DNA from 4 places in the Bradyrhizobium sp. UFLA05-153 genome. Region 2 is predicted to be linked to each of the others. Evidence: riboswitches for the same ligand, from Rfam matches in the RefSeq annotation. Region 2 holds a riboswitch; each other region holds the start of a gene.
The links. Region 2 has a riboswitch for cobalamin ahead of metE (5-methyltetrahydropteroyltriglutamate--homocysteine S-methyltransferase). Riboswitches for the same ligand answer to the same signal wherever they lie in the genome.
Positions count from the first base shown of each region.

Region 1: another riboswitch for cobalamin. It lies ahead of Q2941_RS11410 (ribonucleoside-diphosphate reductase subunit alpha); the one in region 2 lies ahead of metE (5-methyltetrahydropteroyltriglutamate--homocysteine S-methyltransferase).
Region 3: another riboswitch for cobalamin. It lies ahead of Q2941_RS00950 (TonB-dependent receptor); the one in region 2 lies ahead of metE (5-methyltetrahydropteroyltriglutamate--homocysteine S-methyltransferase).
Region 4: another riboswitch for cobalamin. It lies ahead of Q2941_RS00865 (DUF1636 family protein); the one in region 2 lies ahead of metE (5-methyltetrahydropteroyltriglutamate--homocysteine S-methyltransferase).

Region 1 is NZ_JBBIAM010000014.1:121,546-125,761, reverse strand. Features, by position in the region: gene Q2941_RS11420 (hypothetical protein) at 1-508, opposite strand, end outside; gene Q2941_RS11415 (glycosyltransferase) at 680-868, shown strand; cobalamin riboswitch at 1,197-1,414, shown strand; gene Q2941_RS11410 (ribonucleoside-diphosphate reductase subunit alpha) at 1,538-4,216, shown strand, end outside.
Region 2 is NZ_JBBIAM010000238.1:116-4,331, forward strand. Features, by position in the region: partial or broken gene Q2941_RS50390 (TauD/TfdA dioxygenase family protein) at 1-416, opposite strand, end outside; cobalamin riboswitch at 994-1,217, shown strand; gene metE (5-methyltetrahydropteroyltriglutamate--homocysteine S-methyltransferase) at 1,324-3,648, shown strand; gene Q2941_RS50400 (hypothetical protein) at 3,928-4,216, opposite strand, start outside.
Region 3 is NZ_JBBIAM010000001.1:201,068-205,283, forward strand. Features, by position in the region: gene cobT (nicotinate-nucleotide--dimethylbenzimidazole phosphoribosyltransferase) at 1-426, shown strand, start outside; gene Q2941_RS00945 (histidine phosphatase family protein) at 433-1,005, opposite strand; cobalamin riboswitch at 1,081-1,280, shown strand; gene Q2941_RS00950 (TonB-dependent receptor) at 1,398-3,746, shown strand; gene Q2941_RS00955 (PepSY domain-containing protein) at 3,759-4,216, shown strand, end outside.
Region 4 is NZ_JBBIAM010000001.1:183,595-187,810, reverse strand. Features, by position in the region: gene cobN (cobaltochelatase subunit CobN) at 1-770, opposite strand, end outside; gene cobW (cobalamin biosynthesis protein CobW) at 770-1,834, opposite strand; gene Q2941_RS00865 (DUF1636 family protein) at 1,831-2,205, opposite strand; cobalamin riboswitch at 2,300-2,518, opposite strand; gene cobO (cob(I)yrinic acid a,c-diamide adenosyltransferase) at 2,559-3,194, shown strand; gene Q2941_RS00855 (cobyric acid synthase) at 3,202-4,216, shown strand, end outside.

The DNA.
Region 1 (4,216 bases), on a different contig from region 2:
CATCATTCTCTGAGGCCATCCAAATAGCTTTGCCCGAATGCCCGCTTTGCCCCGCGCCGCCCCACACTCCATCCCTATTAGCATGGTTGAACTTGGTCCCCGCAGGAAGTTCTTCTATCTTGCTGCTCTCCCAACCAAGATTCCTAGGTGGAACCCTTGGGTGCCTATCGTCAGGGCAAATCGGATTAGTGGGCGGCTGCTGATGTTGCATGTCGAACTCTTTACAGGTGCGCTTGAGTTTATCCATTGATGGCTGACGTGTTGCTGTCGCTTGGATCAATGTTAGCGCGGTCAGTTGACCGGATCGCAGAGTATTGCACGCAATCATCGAAGCAGGCGCAGGTGTCATGGCTAAAGCAACAATGACGAGACGGCCCTTTTTCGGTTGACGCCCCGTTTGGTTTGATTTGGGATGTCTAGGCGGCCCGCGGTGAACGGCCAAAGATGGGCCATCGGCTACAAACGCAACAAAACCATTCGTGCGTGTGCAACTGAAATCGAATTTCAAAAACTGGAATCTCGACCTGATCCACAGGCTATATAGGGGCGACCTCAGAAGTCTGGGACAATCTCGAGCCGATTGCCGAGATCCGAACGCCCCACCTCACTTGGTGCCAGGTACGATTTTGCGATCGTCCGCAAGAGCACTGGCGTAGGACAGAGATGAAGCTGCTTGGAAGTGCATGGTGCGCGTACGCCTCGTGCCCTTTGCAGAAAAGGACGATTGGGGAAGTCTGTCCGTCCATGGATTGGATCATACGATGTGCTGGTGCTGCCTTCGCGGCTCGATGGTCGACCGGTCGTCGTGCTAGAGGTGCTCGCGCTCGGGGTTCCGGTTATTGCTTCCGCCATTGGTGGACTACCGTGAGCTTATACAGGATGGCGTAAACGGCTTTCTTTGCCAGCCGCGACAGATTTGCGAATTTGCCAACAGAATTGAAAAGCTTGCGCTCGATCGGAATTTGCTGAAGGGGATGAAGCAAGCTGCGAGAGCCGGCGCCGAGAGAAGCCTCGACGCGCGTAAAAAGCTTTCTCGCTATGAGCAAGGATTGAGAGCATTAGCCGGCTGTGCGAATTGACTATGGTGGCGACGATCAGAAGCGTTCTTGAGTTCGTCAATACTCGATAACTGATGGGGGATGGGCCGTCCGCGTGCGCCCCATGAAATCAATCATTGACAGCTTGCCTCGAATATCTCCATATATGGGGGTCACGGTCCTACTGCGTCCGCAAGATGTAGTGGCTAAGAGGGAAGCCGGTGAACTGCGCCTTTGGTGCGGAATTCCGGCGCTGCCCCCGCAACTGTCAGCAGCGAGCTGCTTCCGGACAACGTCACTGGTGCGCCTGCGCCGGGAAGACAGGAAGCAAGCAACGACCTGCGAGCCAGGAGACCTGCCGTGACGATCTGAACGTCCACGGGCGGGGTGTCCCGGCGGTCGCTTGCACGCATCGTCCGGCAACGCATCTGCCGGCGTTCCGGCAGCGTCCTTCCTTATCGCCCCGTCCAAACACAACGCGCGCATCACGGGGCCCTTTGATGTCACTGAACCTGCACGACGCGGACACCGCTTCCGCACCCATCATCCAGTTGCGTCCACAGTCACTTGCGGCTGCTTCCAGCGAGCCGGCCATGCAGATCATTCGCCGCAACGGGAAGGTCTCGCCGTTCGATTCCGCCAAGATCGCGGTCGCGATGACCAAGGCTTTCCTCGCGGTAGAGGGCAGCACTGCGGTTGCTTCGCGCCGCGTTCACGAGAGCGTTGAGCAATTGACGGCCGAAGTCGTAGCAGCCCTGATGCGCCGCGCAGGTGAGGGGCGCACCTTTCATATCGAGGACGTGCAGGATCAGGTCGAACTCGCCTTGATGCGCAGCGAGCACCACAAGGTCGCCCGGGCCTACGTGCTCTACCGCGAGGAACGGTCCCGCCAGCGCGCCGAGGAAGCGGCCGCGCAGCCGGAGCCCGTCGCCGCATCGACCCTTCACGTCACGCTGCCGGATGGCTCGCGCGTCGGTCTGGACACGCGCCGGCTCGAGCTGATCATCAATGAGGCCTGCGCCGGTCTCGACGGCGTCTCCGCAGCCCCCGTGCTGGCCGAGACCACCCGCAATCTCTACGACGGCATCAGCCAGGACGAGCTGGCGCTGGCCTCGATCATGGCCGCGCGCACGCTGGTCGAGCAGGAGCCCAGTTATGCCTATGTCAGCGCGCGCCTGCTACTCGACAAGCTCCGCGGCGAGGTACTGTCGCATGTCCAAGGCGTTACGACGTCGGCCTCGCAGGCCGACATGGCGACGCGCTATGCCGAATACTTTCCGGCCTATGTGAAGGTCGGGATCGCAGCCGAACTGCTCGATCCCGAACTCGCCCGTTTCGATCTCGGCCGCATCGCTGCGGCGCTGAAGCCTGAGCGAGACCTGAACTTCCAGTTCCTCGGCCTTCAGACGCTCTACGACCGTTATTTCCTGCATCAGCAAGGCAAGCGAATCGAGCTGCCGCAGGCCTTCTTCATGCGCGTGGCGATGGGCCTGGCAATTCGAGAGATCGACCGCGAAGCCAAGGCGATCGAGTTCTACGATCTCTTGTCGTCGTTCGACTTCATGGCCTCGACGCCGACGCTGTTCAATTCCGGCACGGTGCGCCCGCAGCTGTCGTCCTGCTTCCTCACCACCGTATCGGACGACCTCGATGGCATCTTCAAGTCGATCAAGGACAATGCGCTGCTCGCAAAGTACTCCGGCGGCCTCGGCAACGATTGGACACCTGTGCGCGGCCTCGGAGCCCACATCAAGGGCACCAACGGCGAAAGCCAGGGCATCATCCCGTTCCTGAAGGTGGCCAACGACACCGCGATCGCCGTCAACCAGGGCGGCAAGCGCAAGGGCGCGGTCTGCGCCTATCTGGAGACCTGGCACGTCGATATCGAGGAATTCCTCGATCTGCGCAAGAACACAGGCGATGACCGCCGCCGCACCCACGACATGAACACCGCCAACTGGGTGCCGGACCTGTTCATGCAGCGCGTCGACGCCGACGATGAGTGGACGCTGTTCTCGCCGGACGAGACGCCCGATTTGCACGATCTGTATGGGACGTCCTTCAAGGCGGCCTATGAGGCCTATGAAGCCAAGGCGAAGGCCGGTGGCATGCGTGTGTTCAAGACCGTGCGTGCGACCGACCTTTGGCGGCGCATGCTGACCATGCTGTTCGAGACCGGCCATCCCTGGATCACCTTCAAGGACCCCTGCAACCTGCGCTCGCCGCAGCGCCACATAGGCGTGATCCATTCCTCGAACCTCTGCACCGAGATTACGCTCAACACGTCGGTGGACGAGGTCGCAGTCTGCAATCTCGGCTCCGTCAACATGCTCAGCCATGTCGGGACGGGCGGCATTGATCGGGCCAAGCTGAAGCGGACGGTAACGACCGCGGTGCGGATGCTCGACAGCGTCATCGACATCAACTTCTACACCATCCCGGAGGCGCGCCGCTCCAACATGCGCCACCGTCCCGTCGGCCTCGGCCTGATGGGTTACCAGGAGGCACTTCAGGTCCAGCGTATCCCGATCGCGTCCGAAGCGGCGGTCGCTTTCGCCGACATCAGCATGGAAGCGATCTCCTTCCACGCCATCGAGGCATCCTCCGATCTCGCCACCGAGCGCGGCCGCTATCCGAGCTTCGAGGGCTCGCTGTGGTCGAAGGGCATTTTGCCGCTCGACTCTATCCAGTTCGTTGCCGACTCGCGCGGCGGGCTCGAAATCGATCGCGCCTCGACGCTTGACTGGGATCGCCTCCGCAAGAAGATAGTGGCAGGCGGCATGCGCAATTCGAACGTCATGGCGATCGCGCCGACAGCGACGATCTCCAACATCTGCGGCGTGTCGCAGTCGATCGAGCCGAACTACCAGAACCTGTTCGTCAAGTCGAACATGTCCGGCGACTTCACGGTCGTGAACGAGTTCCTGGTCCGCGACCTCAAGGCGAGGGGGCTTTGGGACGAGGTGATGGTGTCCGACCTCAAATATTTCGACGGTAGCGTCGGCCAGATCGACCGCGTCCCGGAGGATCTGAAGGCGCTCTACGCGACGGCCTTCGAGATCGACAGCGCCTGGCTGATCGAGGCTGCCGCACGGCGGCAGAAATGGATCGACCAGTCGCAGTCGCTCAACCTCTATATCGCCAATCCCTCCGGCAAGAAGCTCGATGCGCTCTACCGG
Region 2 (4,216 bases):
TTTGACCAGACCGTATCGCCACCGAAGGGTGGTATTACAACGCCTCGTAGCACCGCAATCTTGGGGTAGGCATCAACGAAGGTTCCATCGGTGTGCCACAAGTCGGCCCGGCTACCGGCGCGGGCAGAATCAAGCTCGATGATCGACGCCGTTCCCTTTATGGCGCCGAGCGTTGGATGAGGTGCCGGACTTCCAAAACGAAGGGCAAAGCGCTCCTGCTCAGCATCGTCGAGATGCCCCTGGTCGCGGAAGAAGATAACCTTGTGCTCCAGCAGCAGCTCATTGATCGCGGCGATCGTCTGGTCCGGCAAGTCGCCCGACAGCTTGACGTTTCGGATCTCTGCACCGATGCGCGCTGCGCGTTTGACGATGTCGGCGCGAGGAATGATGCTATCCGACGATACGGCTGCATCCATAGTGACACTCTCCAATTTGCGGTTTGTTCGCCAGCCCACGCAAGTCATCCGCGACAGGAGCCGAAAATTGCGGACCACATCGCGGGGATCCGTCATAATCCGCGGCGACAACCCTTTTTGTGCTCCTCAGGCGACCTCGTAAAATTGACCGGATCTGTCAATTCGATCAATTCCTAGCATTGGTAGTTGACCGGCCCAAAATGCCTTGCACTTTGCTGGGACGTTGATGCAGATGTTGCAATTCGGCGCCGACGAACAAGAAAACCGTCCGCGTTGGAGTCGACAACGACGCCCCTCAAGGTCTTGTTGGTCGAGATCGATTTTGATTCGTACTATTCGATCAATGTGGCTATCCGCAGCGGCGGAGGTCGACACCAAAGGCCTAATGGACCACTATACGGTGCAATCGCACGTCACAGTGTTACGCCCGAAATCGTCGAGCAGATCCTGCCGCGTAGAGCTTTGCACGACGATTGCTACGGACAGATGCGAAGGGCTCGATGCTTTCTTCGTTAAGACAGTCTCGGCCCGCGCAGCAAAGGTAATCCGCAGAGGTTGACGTTACGCCTCTGGTGCAGATAATCGAAGTCGTCGAGGTTCTCCAGATCTCCTTTGATCTGGAGCTAAGAGGGAAGCCGGTGCGTCCTCGATCCGTTCAGGATTGAAGCAATGCCGGCGCTGCCCCCGCAACTGTAAGCGGCGAGCCGCATCCACACGTGTCACTGAAGCAGGCGCTTCGGGAAGGCCGGATGCAGGCGATGACTCGCGAGCCAGGAGACCTGCCCCGACAACATAATCGACCACGGGCGGGGTGTCCGGTGGTACGCCGAGCAGCAGGGCGCTTTCGCGGCCCTTCTGCCTGCGTTTCCGCCATAGCCTTTGCTCCAACCACAATGGGGTTAAAGCTATGTCTCTTCCCTCACTTCCTGTCGCAACCCTCGGCATGCCACGTATCGGGCCACGCCGCGAACTCAAGCTGGCGCTCGAAAGCTACTGGGCGGGCAAGATCAGCGAGCGGCAGCTTCTTGAAGCTGCGGCCGGTCTTCGTGTCGCCAACTGGGCACGGCAGAATTCGCTTGGCGTCACAGTTATCCCATCCAATGACTTCTCACTCTATGACCAGGTTCTCGACACGAGCGTGATGGTCGGTGCGATTCCTGAAGCGTACGGTTGGGAGGGCGGTCCGGTCTCGCTGAAGACCTATTTCGCCATGGCACGGGGCTCGCAAGACCAGGAGCACGACGGTCAAGCCCATCATGGCCATGGCGCCGCTGCACAGGAAATGACCAAGTGGTTCGATACCAATTACCACTACATGGTGCCCGAATTCCATAAAGGTCAGACTTTCAGGCTTTCCTCCCGCAAGCCGATCGAGGAATATGAGGAGGCGAGAGCCCTTGGCTATCAAACGCGCCCTGTCCTGATCGGACCAGTCACCTTCCTTAAGCTCGGCAAGAGCGCCGACTTGGCGTTTGATCCGATTTCGCTGCTCGATAGCCTCGTTCCGGTCTATGTCGAGGTCCTCCAAGAACTGGCGAAACGTGGAGCCGAGTGGGTCCAGCTTGACGACCCCTGCTTGGTGCTTGATCTGGACGAGACCACACGAAGCGCGCTGCAGCGCGTCTATCGGCGTTTCGCCAAGGAGGTGCCCGGCATCAAGATCATGCTTGCCACTTATTTCGGTGCAATTGGCGACAATCTGGCGACTGCTCTGGGGCTGCCAGTGGCCGGATTGCACGTCGATCTTGTCCGCGCTCCCCAACAATTGAGCCGGATTGAACTCGGCGCCCGCGCGGACCTCGTGATTTCGCTCGGCATCATCGATGGCCGCAACGTGTGGCGTTCCGACCTGTCGGCACTTGTGGAGCGGTTCAAGCCCGTCATTGCGACGTTCGGCAAGGATCGCGTGCAGCTGGCGCCTTCCTGCTCACTCCTGCATGTCCCAATCGACCTTGAGCTAGAGACCGATCTCGATACTGACGTAAAGAGCTGGCTTGCCTTCTCGGTTCAGAAGATTGGCGAGCTCGCAACGTTGGCGAAAGCGCTCGCGGCCGACGGAAAGGTCGTTGCCGCCGCGTTTGCCGAATCAGACTTTGCGGCGACGGCCCGCCGAGCTTCCCCGAAGATCCATGACACGGCCGTTGCCCAGCGTACGGCGGCGATTGATGCGGTTATGCGCCGCCGCAATAGCGCTTTTGAGAGCCGGGCCGAGGTTCAGCGCAAGCGTTTCGGCCTGCCGCTCTTCCCCACGACCACGATCGGGTCGTTCCCGCAGACGGCCGAAGTCCGCACTGCTCGCGCCGCGCGTGCCAAGGGAAAGTTAACAGACGCGCAATATGAACAATTCCTGAGGGATGAAACGGCTCGCGCCGTCCGATGGCAGGAAGACATCGGGCTCGACGTGCTCGTACACGGCGAGTTCGAGCGCAACGATATGGTCCAGTATTTCGCTGAGCAGCTCTCCGGGTTCGTATTCACTAAGCACGGCTGGGTGCAATCTTATGGCTCCCGTTACGTTCGCCCTCCGATCTTATTCGGCGATGTCTCCCGGCCGAAGCCGATGACCGTCGAATGGTGGAGCTACGCGCAATCGCTGACCAGAAAGCCTATGAAGGCCATGCTTACGGGGCCGGTGACAATCCTGACTTGGTCGTTCGTCCGTGACGACATTCCACGCAGCGAGGCCTGCCGTCAGATCGCGCTCGCGATCCGTGACGAGGTCGCCGACCTCGAAAAGTCGGGCGCAACCATGATCCAAATCGATGAGGCAGCGCTACGCGAAGGTTTGCCGCTCCGTCGATCCGACTGGAAGGCTTATCTCGACTGGGCAGTCGAGAGCTTCCGCATCTGCTCCTCTGGTGTTGCCGATGCAACGCAGATCCATACCCATATGTGCTATTCGGAGTTCAATGCCATCATTGATGGAATCGCCGCGATGGACGCAGATGTCATCTCGATCGAAACGTCCCGTTCTAAGATGGAACTGCTCGATGCATTCACTGCCTTCAAATACCCGAACGACATCGGCCCCGGCGTCTATGACATCCACTCGCCGCGCGTGCCCGAAGCCACTGAGATGAAGGATCTCATCGCGCTGGCCCGCCAACGGCTGTCGGACTCACAGCTCTGGATCAATCCGGATTGCGGCCTGAAGACGCGCCAATGGGAGGAAGTCCGTCCGGCGCTCATCAACATGGTTGCAGCGGCCCGCGAACTACGCAGGGCGGGCTGACGCCAGCGTGGCCTTGCGCCCGCAACAGCTCCTGCAGCAGCTTCTCCGGCGGGATCGACGGCGAACCAATCGACGAATTGAGCGCGGCACACTCGCGCTCAAGCGTCGAACGCGTCTCGTTCACCATCGTCCCGTTGCTCGCAGCAGATGATCACGTCGCCCTCGCCTAGCTCTTACCGTATCGCCGGGTATGAGTGAATACTTCCGTGGCCATCGACGAAGACGGGCTTTTTCTTGCTAGGCGGCGATCAACGGAGGTTAGTCCGCTAGCACGAACAATCATAGATCAGATTGTATATTCACTAAAACGTCGCCGGCCACGATTTCGGGGTCTCCAAGCTCAAGGTCATGCAGGCTCGCTTGAACAAATTCCAACACCTTGTGATTGGCCGCAATGGCGCTTTCGCGATCCTCGAAGATCATCACAGCGACACAGATGCCTTCGCCTGCATCCAACACGTAGTAAGATCTGAAACCATGCGCTTCTCTTAGAATCTGACCGATGCCGCTTTTGGCGCGGCGAGCAGCATCCGCAATCGAACGAACTTTGAGGTACTTGCGAATGACC
Region 3 (4,216 bases), on a different contig from region 2:
AAGGCGCGCGTGATCGACGCTGCGCTTGCGCGGCATGGCCTGACGAAGGCGAGTGCATCGCCGGAGCAAGTGCTCCGCACGGTCGGCGGCCTCGAAATTGCGGCGATCTGCGGCGCCATCATCGCGGCCGCGCAGCGGCGCGTTCCAACCTTGATCGACGGCTTCATCGTCTCAGTCGCTGCGCTGGCGGCCGCGCGGCTTAATCCGTCATGTCAGCCGTTCCTGCTGCCGTCGCATCAGTCGGCAGAGCAGGGGCATCGCCTCGTGCTTCGTGCGCTGAACGTTCAGCCGCTGGTTAGCCTTGATCTCAGGCTCGGGGAGGGATCGGGCGCGGCGATCGCGCTGCCGCTGGTGCGGCTCGCCTGCGCCCTGCACAATGGCATGGCAACGTTCGCGCTGGCCAATGTTCCGGATCGTCCGGCCTAATAGGGCTCAAGCGATCGACTGGTTGACCGAGACGACGCGCCAGCCGTTCGCCAGCCGGTCGATGCGGGTGAGCGAGAGCGGATCAATCGCAAAGCGCAAGGCCGCTTGTGGGGCGAGGTCGAGCGCGATGCACAGCGCGGCGCGGATCGTGCCGGAATGGACGATGAGGATTGCTGATCCTCTTTCGATGCGGTGGAGGCCTTCGCGGGTTCTGGCGATTTGATCTTCAAAGCTTTCGCCGCCAGGGGGCTTTGAGCCCGCCGGGTCGGCCCAGAATCTTGCATAGGCGTCGCCGCCCGCAGCGGCGAGTTCATCGTGACGTCGTCCGGTCCATTCGCCAAAATCCTGCTCGCTGAAGGCGGGCACGAGGATCGGATCAAGCCCGAGTGCGCGTGCCGTGTCGACGGTTCGTCGTGCCGGGCTCGCATAGCTCGCGGCCCTCTCCGGCAAACACCGCCGCAGCGCGTCGAGGCGCGTCCGGTCGCTGAAATCGGCCGGCGCATCCATGGCGTGGATCGTCCCCGCAACGCCATCGACGACCGCATGCCGTACCAGCCAGAGGAAGGTGTCTCCTTCCATTCAACGTCTCCAAGATGTTTCCACTGCTGCGACAAGAACGCCATACCTCTTCACATTGACTCCGTCCCGGACTTAATCCTAGATGCTCGTGACGGTTTCCCCATCGGGGATGAAAAGGGAACGCGGTGCGGGGATTTTTCCCCTATGCCGCGGCTGCCCCCGCAACTGTAAGCGGAGAATCCTTCGTCACTAGCCACTGGGCTCTCGGTCCCGGGAAGGCGGCGAAGAGGTCACGACCCGCGAGCCAGGAGACCTGCCGTCAGCCGTGGTCACACGCGAAGATGTCGGTCGGGGAGTACAGACATTTGGCTTAGCCGGAGGCGAGAAACGCGCCGAAGGTTGAGACTTGGTTCGCTGTGACGTGCCACTGACGTCATACCGAGGCCCGAACCATGTCTTCCGCCCGTGCCGGCAAGCTGCGCGAATTTTTGCTCGCGTCCAGCATTCTTACGTCATTTGTCTTCGTTGATATCCCCACAGCCTTGGCGCAAGCGACCCGCGAACAATTGCCGCCGATCGAGGTTGCCCCGCATGGCGACCAGAACCGCAAACCGGTAACCAGCCGTGACGGGCAGGGCACCCGCCGTGCGGCACCGAAGAGAGCAGCAACCGCCGCGCCTGCACCGAAGCCTGTCGCACAAAACACAAGCCAGACGCCGCTCAACAGCAATGCAGTAGCCGTAAGCGCCTCGCGCCTGGGGCTGACCGTGCGCGAGGTGCCCGCGACCGTCGAGGTGATCTCGGCCGAGACGATCCGCGAGCAGGGCTACCGGACCGTCTCCGACGTCGCCCAGGGCGCGGTCGGCGTGACCGCCGGCGACAATCCGGCGGAGCCCTCGGCCTTCTCGATGCGCGGCTTCACCAACAGCCAGATCAATATCCTCTACAACGGCATCAAGATCGGCCCACAGAACATGACCTCGCGCGTCATGGATACGGCCAATCTCGAGGCCGTGGAATTCGTGAAAGGCCCAGCATCGGTCATGTCGGGCGAGGGTGCTGCCGGCGGCGCGGTCAATCTCGTGACCAAGCAGCCGCATACCGGCCCTGTCCGGAACGAAGCTGATTTCTCCTATGACTCCCTCAACTCGTTCCGCACCCATTACGGCTCCGGCGGCAGCACCAGCGTGCAGAGCCTCGACTACCGGTTCGACGTCAGCCGCTCCTCGCTCAACGGCTTTGCCGACGATACCGGCACCAAGACGCTCGACGTGTCGAGCCAGCTCAACCACCGCATCTCCGACAGCCTCAAGATCTGGGGCGCGGTCGAGTACAGGGAGGATCGCTCCAAGGCCTATTGGGGTGCGCCGCTGGTGCCCGTTGCCTTCGCTGGAGCCAACGCCACGACGGGTATCGTCTCCGGGACTTACAAGAATCTCGGGGCCGTAACCATCGACGACCGCACCTTCAATACCAACTACAACGTTCTCGACAACCGCAACGTGGCGCAAGAGGTTTGGCTGCGCGGCGGTTTTGAGCTGAAGCTGGCGCCTGACCTCACGCTGAAAAGCCAAGCCTATGGCTACGGCGCAGAGCGCACGTGGTTCAACAACGAGATTGAGGCGTTCGATTCCACGAACAACCAAGTCTATCGCGAGCGCTTCTACGTCGCGCACAGCCAGCGCCTCGTCGGCAATATCACCGACCTGATCTGGGATGCGAACATCGCAGGTTTCGACAATCGCCTAGTCACCACGTCGTCGTCGAGCTACCTCGACTTCGTCAGGCCCGGTGCCGCGAATTTCCCGAACGATTATGTCTCACTGGTCGATCCAAACCGCGGCTATTACGGTGATCTCACGACCAAGCAGCAGATCGCGCGTATCGATAACGAGGCGCTGTCGTTCGAAGACCGGCTGAAGCTGACGCGGACTTTCGCATTGATCGGCGGCCTGCGTGTCGAGCATATCGGGCTCGACCGCAACTCGACCGACAAGTTCGGCTTAGAGAACGCGGGCTTCCCGTTCACGAAGGACTGGGCGCCGGTGACGGGCCGCATCGGCTACACCTGGGAAGCCGTACCCGGCCTGACCTTCTATAGCCAGTACGCGACCGGCGCCGATGTCTCGGCCAACAACATCTTCCTGCTCGCGCCCACCCAGCCGCTCGACCTGACGACCTCGCGCACCTACGAGACCGGCGTCAAGCATCTGTTCTGGGACAACAGGGCGGAGTGGTCGTTCTCGGCCTACGACATCCTGCGCAAGAACGTCTACGCAGCCGCCGGTGGCATGCAGCTCAATATCGCCGGGCGGCAGGAGTCCAAGGGTGTTGAGCTCGCCGGTGCCGTACGCGTGACGGACGCCATGCGGCTGTGGGGCAATATCGCCTATGTCGACGCGCGCTATGCCGACTACAACTTCGCCGGCGGCTCGTTCTCGGGAAACACGCCGCCGAACGTGCCGCGCATCGTCGCCAATGCCGGCGCATCCTATCGCTTCTTCACACCTTTCTTCACACCTTGGCCGGTGGAGCTCGGAATCGTCGGACGCCACGTCGGCGATCGCTACAACACCGACGCGAACACCGTGACACTGAACGCCTACACGATCGCAGACGTCTACGCCTTCGTCGACGTCCCGAAGGCGGTTTTCTCCGCCGTCGAGCAGACGCGCCTGACGTTCCGCGTGCGCAACATCACCGACAGGCGCTATGCGATCTGGGGCGATCCGTTCTACCCCGACCAGGTCCTGTTGGGCGCACCGCGCACCTACGAGATCTCCGCCGCGTTCAAATGGTGAGGCGCTGATAGCATGCTGGGCGCGATGATTCTGCTGCACCGCTGGCTCGGGATCGCATTCTGCCTTCTGTTTGCGATGTGGTTCGCAAGCGGGATCGTGATGCACTTCGTTCCGTTTCCCTCGCTGAGTGAAGCGGAACGCTTCGAGGGTCTCGCACCGTTGCAAAACGTGGCTACGTCGATCGGGCCGTCGGACGCCGTCGCGGCGAGCGGACTGTCCGACGCCGCGCACGTGCGGCTGATCGGGCGGGGCGACGGTCCTGTCTACGTCGTCGTGGGACCTTCGCGGTCGCGGGCCGTCCGCACAACGGACGGCACCGACGCCACCGTGATGTCGCCGGACGTTGCACTTGCCATCGCGTCGGATCATGCGCGACGGCGCGGGCTTGATGTTGCCCGCGCGTCAGTCGTCGCGCTTGCCGAGCACGATCAATGGAGCGTGCCAAACGGCTTCGATCGGCATCGGCCGCT
Region 4 (4,216 bases), on a different contig from region 2:
GCGGGCGGATGCTGCGCAAAGTGCGCGCGCAGCCAATCGGCCACGCCCGGTGCCTTTAGTGAGGTCACGAACAACCCCCAGGCATCAAAGCCCCTCTCGCGGAGCGTCGCGATTAGCGCATCGACCGGGGCAGTATCGGCGGCCGTGAGATAAGAGCGGTAAAAGGTAACGAGCGCACGAGGTTCTTCATCGGGATCAGGCAGCGACGCGACAACACCACGCCTCGGCTCGTAGAAACCAATCTCGGGAACCTCGATCTCTCCAACCACTGGCCCGGCATAGAGACCCGAGGCCAGCGCAAGCTGGGCGATCGCGGCTTGTGCAGCGACCGGTCCGCCCTTGTCGCAGAGCACTTTCAGCCGCCTGAGCGTCGAGACCGGCAAGGTCGAGAACGCATCCAGCCGTTCATCATCGCGGCCATCCGCCGGCAACACGGCAAGCGCGATGCCGCGCTCCTTCGCCAGTTGCTGGAGCGCCGCGAGCCCGTAGGCCCAATAGGACTCGCCGCCGATCAGGCGCACCAGAATGCCGCGCGCTTGCGACAGGGTCCGCTCGATATAGGTGTCGACCGACAGCGGATGACGCAGCTCGGCCAGATTGGCGAGCCGCAGCGACGGCAGGTTTTCGCGGCCACGCCGCCAGCCAGCCGCGAACGCGGCGAGATCCGAGTCCGAGAACGAGAGCACCACGAGATCGGCCGGATCCTGGCCGATGTCCCTTGGCGTCGCGGTCTCCTCGAGACCGTGGCTCTCGCGGAAGACGACGTGCATCAGATGCCAAGCCCTGAAATGCCAAGCCCTGAAATGCCAAGTCCTGCCTTGATCGCGGCCTCGTCGATATCGCCATGCTCGCCGATCACGACCAGCTTGGATTGCCGGGGACGCACGCCCCAGGGCTGATCGAACTGGTGCCGCACCCGCTCGCCGACCGATTGCAGCAACAGCCGCATCGGCTTGCCCTTGACCGCGATATAGCCTTTTGCGCGCAGCACGTTCTGCTCACGCGCCAGCCGCTGCACCGAGGCGATCAGCGCCTCGACGTCGACGACCTCAGGCAGATCGATCACGACGGAGTTGAAATCGTTGTGTTCGTGCTCGTCCTCGCCATCGTGATGGGATGGGCGCGCGGCGAGGTCATCTTCGGCCGCGGCTTCCAGGCCGAGGATCACGCGCAGATCGACCGCGCCGTCGACCACGGGGAGCATCGGCACCGGACGCGGCATCTCGGCGGATATCACCGCCTTCGCCGCTTCGAGCCCTTCCGCGCCCGCAAGGTCAGCCTTGGTGAGCAGCACGATGTCGGCGCAGGCGATCTGGTCCTCGAACACCTCCGACAGCGGCGTCTCGTGATCGAGATTCGCGTCGGCCGCACGCTGTGCCTCAACAGCATCCGGGTCCGGCGCGAAGCGGCCGGCCGCGACCGCCTCGGCATCCGCCAGCGCGATCACGCCATCGACCGTGATCCGCGAGCGGATCTCCGGCCAGTCGAACGCTTTCAGCAGCGGCTTCGGCAGGGCCAGCCCCGACGTTTCGATCAGGATGTGGTCCGGCCTCACCCGGCGCGCGAGCAGTTGCTCCATCGCCGGAATGAAATCGTCGGCCACGGTGCAGCAGATGCAGCCATTGGCGAGCTCGACGATGTTCTCCTCCGGACAATTGGCATCCGCGCAGGATTTCAGGATCTCGCCGTCGACGCCTTCACTGCCGAACTCGTTGACGAGCACCGCGAGCTTTTTGCCGTTGGCATTGGTGATCAGATGCTGGATCAGCGTCGTCTTGCCTGATCCCAGAAAGCCCGTGACGACCGTGACCGGAACTTTTGCGAGCGTGTTCATTCGGCGGCCTCCGGCACGACGGCGATGGGGGGAATGCGGGCAAGCGATTGCTTGCGAAAGATTTCGGGACGGCTGCGCCATGGCACGATGCCGTCGGGCGCAGCGGCGTAAGCCGAAGCGCCTGCGATCACGTCGCTCGCATTGGCATCCGACAGGCGGCCATAGACATAGGACCATCGACCGGGCGCGCTGAGCGCCACCGAACAGCCCTGGCTACAGGCCGACAGGCATTCGACGGGAACCAGGTTGACGCCCGCGGGTACGCCGGCGTCCAGGATCGCGGCATGAAGCCGCGCGCCGGGCGTGGTTTCGCCTTCGCCCAGCGTCTGGCCGGCGCGGCAGGTGATGCAAACGTGAAGTGTGACGGCCATCGCCCCTTCCAGGATATCTGCGGGAGGCGATGAGGCGCACGAACCGCTCGATGAGAGGGTCCGCTTCCCCGTCGCGGAACACCCCGTCCGCCGGTCCAAAACATTCGCGCTGGCAGGTCTCCCGGCTTGCGGAGCAGGGTTTTATCCCTTCGATCCCCGCCTTCCCGATCCCATGGGATCAGTGGCTTCGGGCATCTCTCCGGTCACGGTCGCGGGGGCGGCTGCTTTTCGAACACGAATCTTGCCGATTCGAGCCCTATCGCATTCCCTCTTCGCCTGTCGTAGGACAGGAACCAACGCCGGCCCACCATTTGCCCATGGCCGCCACTTGTCAAGCCGAAGGACCATTTCAGATGACGCCTGAACCGGATACCCCAGCGGTGGAGCAAACCGATGCCCGGCACGCCGCGAAAATGGCGAAGAAGAAGGTCGCCCGCGACAAGATCATGGCGACCAAGAGCGGCGAAAAGGGGCTGATCATCGTCCATACCGGCGCGGGCAAGGGCAAATCGTCCTCCGCCTTCGGCATGATCGTTCGCTGTGTCGCGCACGGCATGCCTTGCGCGGTGGTCCAGTTCATCAAGGGCGCCTGGGATACCGGCGAGCGGCGCCTGCTCACCGGGCATTTCGGCGATCTCTGCCAGTTCCATGCGATGGGCGAAGGCTTTACCTGGGAGACGCAGGATCGCGCCCGCGACATCGCAGCCGCGCGCGCCGGCTGGGAGAAGGCCAAGGAGCTGATCTCCGATGAACGCCTGCGCATGGTGGTGCTCGACGAGATCAACATCGCGCTGCGCTACGACTATCTCGACATCGGCGAGGTCGTCGACTTCCTGAAAACGCAGAAGCCGCCGCTGACGCATGTCGTCCTCACCGGGCGCAACGCCAAGGACGAGCTGATCGAGATCGCCGACCTCGTCACCGAGATGACGCTGGTGAAACATCCGTTCCGCTCCGGCATCAAGGCGCAAGCCGGCGTCGAGTTCTGAGACGTCGATGGCGCGCGCATTGATGATCCAGGGAGCGGGCTCGGACGTCGGCAAGTCGCTCGTCGTTGCGGGCCTTGCGCGTGCCGCAAAGCGCCGGGGCCTGCGCGTGCTCCCCTTCAAGCCGCAGAACATGTCGAACAATGCGGCCGTCACCGTCGACGGCGGCGAAATCGGCCGCGCGCAGGCGTTCCAGGCACTCGCCGCCGGCGTCGAGCCGCACACCGACATGAATCCCGTGCTGCTCAAGCCCGAGACCGATGTCGGCGCGCAAATCATCGTGCAGGGCAAGCGCATCGCGACGGCACGCGCCCGCGACTACGCGGCGATGAAACCTTCGCTGATGGGTGCCGTGCTCGAGAGTTTCGAACGGCTGAAGGCGCGGGCCGATCTCGTTCTGGTCGAAGGCGCCGGCAGCCCGGCCGAGGTCAATTTGCGCAAGGCCGACATCGCCAATATGGGCTTCGCCCGCAAGGCCGATGTCCCGGTCGTGCTGATTGGCGACATCGATCGCGGCGGCGTCATCGCGCAGCTCGTCGGCATCAAGACCGTGATCGATCCTCACGATGCCGCGATGATCTGCGGGTTTGTCATCAACAAGTTCCGCGGCGATCCCACGCTGTTCGACGATGGCTATCGGCTGATCGAAACCAAGACATCCTGGCGCGGTTTTGGTGTGCTGCCCTGGTTCGCGCGCGCCGGCGAATTGCCGGCCGAGGATGCACTGGGATTGGGCGACGCGCGAAAGCCCGGTCAGTGCAAGATCGCGTTCCTGGCGCTGTCGCGGATCGCCAATTTCGACGATCTCGACCCGCTCAAGCTCGAGCCCAATGTCGACCTCGTGATGGTCCGCCCGGGCGAAGCGATCCCCGGCGACGCACAGCTCGTCATCGTGCCCGGCTCGAAATCGACGCGGGGCGACCTCGCGTTCTTGCGTGCGCAAGGCTGGGACATCGATCTCCTCGCACATCACCGCCGCGGCGGTCACGTGCTCGGTGTGTGCGGCGGCTACCAGATGCTCGGGC